2 regions of the Cellvibrio sp. KY-GH-1 genome follow, and region 1 is predicted to be linked to the other one. Evidence: predicted binding sites of a transcription regulator. Region 1 holds the regulator's gene; the other holds the start of a gene.
What was found. The regulator PhoB, encoded in region 1, activates phosphate uptake and scavenging genes when phosphate is short. The targets are predictions, from matches to a motif close to TGTCATAAANNTGTAACA.
Positions count from the first base shown of each region.

Region 2: a site for PhoB is predicted at 1,378-1,395, ahead of D0C16_RS09640 (PstS family phosphate ABC transporter substrate-binding protein). Genes of this name have one in related genera too.

Region 1 is NZ_CP031728.1:4,169,699-4,172,870, reverse strand. It holds gene D0C16_RS17630 (hypothetical protein) at 1-846, shown strand, start outside; gene phoB (phosphate regulon transcriptional regulator PhoB) at 1,375-2,073, shown strand; gene phoR (phosphate regulon sensor histidine kinase PhoR) at 2,225-3,172, shown strand, end outside.
Region 2 is NZ_CP031728.1:2,227,477-2,230,648, reverse strand. It holds gene D0C16_RS09650 (ubiquinol-cytochrome c reductase) at 1-789, shown strand, start outside; gene D0C16_RS09645 (ClpXP protease specificity-enhancing factor) at 896-1,312, shown strand; gene D0C16_RS09640 (PstS family phosphate ABC transporter substrate-binding protein) at 1,505-2,476, shown strand; gene D0C16_RS09635 (ABC transporter permease subunit) at 2,636-3,172, shown strand, end outside.

The DNA of each region.
Region 1 (3,172 bases):
GCTTGCCCGTTGATAAGTGGACTGGATAACACTCCGACAGAACTGGGGCTTAGTGTGGCAGCTGGCAACCGAGTCTACTTGTCCCTCCAGGTGCAAAACGCGGATCTTGGTTGGCAATTTCCGGAAGTCCAGCTGAATAACGCCTATGTAACTTTGGTAAGCACTAATGGCTCAACGTTTATCTATGAAGTTTTGGCACTGGAAAACCTGCCCTCAACCAGCCTGACGTCGATCTACCTTAACTACCAACAACTGAACGCCAACCTGAACGTAACGCGCACCATCGGTATTTACGAGACTATTACTAGTGCAGTAAACGGGGCCAACCCGCTGGCAACCACCCTGACTACGTTGGTCGATACCGCTAGTTGTAACGGTAACTCGTCATCAACCACTAACAGCAGTTCAACAGCGACGCAAAGCTCAGGAGCTACAACCTCAAGCGCGAGTTCATCCAGCCCTACAGTTGTTTGCGAAACTCAGGCAGGTGTTGACAAGGGTACTGCCAGCCTTGGTTTCGGTGTACTACAGGGACAAAACGTCTTTCTGAGCCTGCAGTTGCGCAACGCGAATTACATCTCAACCATCCAGATCAGTCTGCCCGAGGCCGATGTCGTGGAAGTGTTTAATAGCGGCGGCAAGCGAATTTTCCAGGTCAGTGCTCTGCAAAATATCCCGGCAGTCGCCAATTTCCAGCTGAATTACGGATTTCAGCAAACAATTGCCAATCAAAACGTATGGCGTGATGTCGCTATTCACGACACCATTACCGGAGCCATCAACGGTATTTTCCCACTCAGCACATCTTCCAGCCTGCTGGTGGATGCGGCTAGTTGCGTCCAATAATATTCCCGATTAAGGGAATATTATTCCTGCATGATAGTTACTTTAACAATCAAGCAGGCCAGCGATAAAACGCCCTTGTGGCGCATTTTTTAATGTTAACGTTAAAGTATGCGCCACTCGGTCAACCCTCTCGATAATACTCACCGAGCAGCACGTTTTGCGGCTTCATCTACCAATTCGATAAGCGTTAGCACCGATTGCCGATGCAGGTATCGCAGTTTCACGCGGTGCAGCCATCTATGACGCTATTAGCGATCAACGGAAACCTCCGATTGACGCCCTCCTGTGACATTATCGAAGGTCATACTTGGTAACAAAATACATCGCCTAAACACACTAACGAACAATACAGGTTTGGCGGAGCGTTTGCCCCTTAGAACAGCGTTCATAAAGATCTTACGTGCTATATTTCCCCCAAATATCCTGCACACTGTCATAAATGTGTAACACTGAACTTATTTAATAAGCTGCAATATTAGCTTCATAAATACCGAAGCTTCCCGTGGTTTACTCAGGCAGAGCACCTTTATGACTGGTCGCAAAATTCTGATCGTTGATGATGAATCCGCTATTCGCGATATGTTGCGCGTGGCACTGGAGATGGCTGAGTATCAAGTCATGGAGGCGAGCAATGCGCAGGATGCTCACGGCCTGATCATTGATGAAAAGCCTGACTTAATCCTGCTCGACTGGATGATGCCCGGCACCAGCGGTATCGAATTGGCGCGCCGGTTGAAGCGCGATGAGGTGACCTCGGCAACTCCGATCATCATGCTGACCGCCAAAGGTGAAGAGGACAACAAAATTCAGGGCCTGGAAGTGGGCGCTGACGATTACATCACCAAACCCTTTTCCCCGCGTGAGCTGGTCGCGCGCTTGAAGGCAGTATTGCGCCGCGCCGATCCGCAAATCAATTCCGCCCCCATTACCGTTCAGGGCTTGTGTCTGGACCCCGCCAGCCACCGCGTGACCATCAATGATCAGTCGGTCGATATGGGCCCCACCGAATATCGGCTGCTGGAATTTTTCCTCACTCACCAGGAACGGGCTTATACTCGCAGCCAATTACTGGATCATGTGTGGGGCGGCAATGTTTATGTGGAAGAGCGGACGGTAGATGTGCATATTCGCCGCCTGCGCAAAGCTCTGACCATAGACGGCCATGAAGACTTGATCCAGACCGTACGCGGTACCGGTTACCGTTTCTCCACTCGCATTGAAGCCTGATTTCACTCTGCGGTGAGTATCCGGAGGTAGAAACCTCTGCAAGACCATCGGAGACAGGGACGTCGACGATGAGCCCCCATGGATGGGTTCACGGCGTGTCTTGCAGAGGTTTCTACCTCCGGATACGGATTAAGAACTAAGAGGCTCCCCCTTGCTTAAAGGTTTCAGTACCGAACTCCAACGTATTCTGGTCATCCTCGTTGTCTGCAGCGTGATTGGCTTTTTTAGCGACCATTATGCGCTTTGGATGCTATTTGGCTGTGCGATTTATATTCTCTGGATGCTCTGGCAGATGCGCCGTCTCAACCAATGGCTGGTGCGTCAGGAGAGCGAACACCCGCCCGAAGCCAGCGGTATCTGGGGCCAGATCTTCGACAATATCTACCAATTACAACGCGACCAGCGGCTGGAAAAAGAAAACCTGCAAGCGGTGATTAAACGCATTCAGGAAATCAGCTCTGCACTAAAAGATGGCCTGGTAATTCTGGATGCGCGCGGCCATCTGGATTTCTGGAACCCGGCCGCACACCGAATGCTGGCGCTCAGCACCAAAGACCAGGGGCAATCGGTCATCAACTTTATCCGCCACCCCAAATTCGTGACCTACTTTGAAGAAGGCAACTACGAGGAACCACTGGAACTGCCGTCCTCGCGCTTCGCGTCCAAACAGCTGCAATTCCAGATCACCCTGTTTGGCAAGAATGAACGGTTAATTGTAATTCGCGACGTAACACAGCTGCATAACCTGGAAAAAATGCGCCAGGACTTCATTGCCAACGTCTCCCACGAACTGCGTACACCGCTGACGGTTATCAACGGCTATGTAGAAACCCTGGTGGATAACAACACTACACCTACGTGGATTAAGCCGTTGCAGCAAATGTTGCAGCAATCCAAGCGCATGTCGCTATTGATTAATGATTTGCTGGTGTTATCCAAACTGGAAACCACTGAAGCCGGCCACAACCACAAGCCAATCAATATCGAACAGCTACTCGCGATTGTAAAAAGCGAAGCCGAAGTGTTGAGTAAAGAAAAGGAACAGCAGCTCACGCTCATCTGCAACAACACCACCAAGCCCTTGCAGTTACCTGGAAAT
Region 2 (3,172 bases), 1.9 Mb from region 1:
GCTGCTGGCTTTATCCTGTTTGTGATTCTGGCGGTCGTACCTATCAAAGCGGTGGCATCTGAAGGTGCTTTCAATTGCGGTGCGATTCCTTGTGATTACATGGAGGCTGACCTGAATGACAAGGATTCATTGCAGCGTGGCGCCAAATATTTCACGAACTACTGTATGGGTTGCCATTCACTGAAATATTCCCGTTTTGAGCGTGTAGCTGATGACTTGGGTATTCCCCATGATGTGATGGAGCAAAACCTGATTTTCGGCGATCAACGTATCGGTCAATTGATGGAGATTGCTATGAAGCCCCAGCAAGCCAAAATTTGGTTTGGTGTGGTTCCTCCGGATTTGACTTTGGTTGCGCGTGCACGCTCACCTGAGTGGATTTATACCTATTTGCGTAACTTCTACAAAGATGAAACCCGCCCATGGGGTGTTAACAACCGTGTATTTCCTAATGTGGGTATGCCGCACGTGTTAATCGGCCCGCAAGGCTTGCTTGAATGCGGTGCCGGCCCAAAACTGAATCATCACGGTGGCGCGTTGCGCAACGATGTTGGTCAGGTGGAAATCGATGAGCATTGCGGTGCGCTCAAAGAAGGTAAAGTTAAGGGTTCTATGTCTCAAGCTGAGTTTGATGAGGCGGTGTATGACCTTGTTAACTTCCTGGAGTATGTGGCTGAGCCAATCGCTGTAAAGCGTCAGGGCATTGGATACTATGTCTTGGGCTTTCTGGTAATTTTATTTATCTTTGTATACTTCCTGAACCGTGAGTTCTGGCGAGAAATTCACTGATAGATCTGCAACAAACAAAAAGGGCGACGCAAGTCGCCCTTTTTGTTTGAGTCTATTGTTGAATCCCTGTAACTTGATGATGTTGTTTACTTTCAAGGAAAATTTTATGTCCATGTCTTCCAGTCGCCCTTACTTTTTGCGCGCCATCTACGAATGGATATTGGACAATAATTGCACCCCTCATATTTTGGTGGATGCCCATGTGCAAGGAACCCAGGTACCCCAGCAGCATGTCAACAAAGATGGTCAGATCATCTTGAATATATCACCCACTGCAGTGAAAGATTTTTTTATGGATAATACGGCGGTTTCCTTTAATGCTCGTTTTAGTGGTGTGGTGAATAATCTGTATATCCCCACAGGCGCCGTTCTGGGTATCTATGCCCGTGAAAATGGCCAGGGGATGATGTTTGAGGCGGAGGCACATCCCCAGCCGCCGGTGCCGCCTCCTACCCCACCTACACCACCGGTTAAGTCAATAGGGGATGGGGCGAAACGGCCCGGACTCAGGGTTGTGAAATAAAACTAGACTCAACAACACCAGCTGCGGCTGGTGTTGTTGCTTTAGGTGCAGGTTTGTGACGCTTGTGCGACATATTTGTGACAAAAACATTCGTTGGTCACATTACTGTCATATTCGCTCGTTAGAGTAGCGCTCAGTGGTAAGGCAACCTTGCCATCTAACCAATCTACGCAATGACTAACGGAGCGCTCTATGAACGCCAAGAACATTATCAAGGGGCTGGTATTGGCCGGCTCTATGGTTTGCACTGCTGCACTGCAGGCTGCCGTTGATCCAAAGTTGCCGGAATACAAGGTGGCAACAGGGGTTTCCGGCAACGTTAACTCAATTGGTTCAGACACACTGAACAACTTGATGACCCTTTGGGCAGAAGATTTCAAAAAGCTGTACCCGAATGTAAACATCCAGATTCAAGGTGCTGGTTCTTCAACTGCGCCACCAGCGTTGATCGAAGGTACTGCTAACTTCGGCCCAATGAGCCGTGAAATGAAAGCTGAAGAAGTTCAGGCTTTCGAAGCAAAATACGGTTACAAGCCAACTGCTGTGCCTGTGGCGATCGATGTTTTAGCAGTCTATGTAAACAAGGACAACCCGGTAAAAGGTTTGTCGCTGCAACAAGTGGATGCCATTTTCTCTGCTACCCGCAAGTGCGGCGAAGCTAAAGATATCACCCGTTGGGGTGAGGTAGGTCTTGAGGGTGCATGGGCGAACCGCGATTTCACCATCTACAGCCGTAACGCAGTATCGGGTACCTACGGTTACTTTAAGGATGAAGCCCTGTGTAAAGGTGACTTCAAAGCAACTATCAATGAGCAACCAGGTTCTGCTTCGGTAGTGCAGGGTGTATCAGAGTCGATCAACGGTATTGGTTACTCAGGTATTGGTTACATCACTTCTGGCGTGCGTGCGTTGCCACTCTCCAAGAAAGATGGACAACCATTCATAACGCCTGATGCAACTCACGCATTGGATGGCACCTATCCTCTGGCGCGCGTGTTGTATGTTTACATCAATAAGCACCCAAATCGCAAGCTGGATGCTCTGCAGCTCGAGTTTTTGAAGATGGTTCTCTCCAAGCAAGGTCAGGAAACTGTAGTGCGTGATGGTTATATCCCGCTGCCGTCGACCATGACCACCAAAGCGCTGGCTGATCTGCAAAAATAACTAATTTGCTGATGTTAAAGGCCGCCCCGATGGGCGGCTTTTTTTCGTCCTAGTGATTTGTGTTACAGAAAAATGACAATCAAATCGGGTTTTGTAACAAAAGTGTCATTTTTGATTGTTAGGATTCTCGTGCCAGAAGTTTAATCAGGTGAGCAGACCATGTCCGAACCCATTCCCTTGGTAAAAGAAACCGTCAGCTTGATGCCGACACTCGAACAGCGCAACCGCCTGCGTCGCCTACGCAAATTTAAGGATGGCTTATCCCGTTATGGAGTGATGACCGCCGGCATGGCGGTTGTTTTTTCATTGGGGTTGATATTTTTCTACCTTTTCTCTGAGATCGCACCCCTGTTTCGTGGGGCATCGGTAGAGGTAGTCAAAACTTATACACCTGAGGCCCTTCATCAAGCGCCGGAAGATGAAACAGAATTCCTGACCCTGGAGCGCTATGAAGAAATTGGTGGCAACTTTAAACGCAGTGGCGCTATTAGTTTCTTCACCGTGGATGACGGTAAAACCCTGCTGTCTGCTCAAATGCCAAAATCGGAACGCAGCGAATTTTCGGCGCTGGCAACCAGTACGGCTGATCATGGTCTGGTAGCTTACGGCTATAACAATGGTCAGGTTGCTGTCGCGAAAACAGAATATGAACTCAGCTACCCAAACGACAAACGTCAAATTACTCCTAGCATTGAA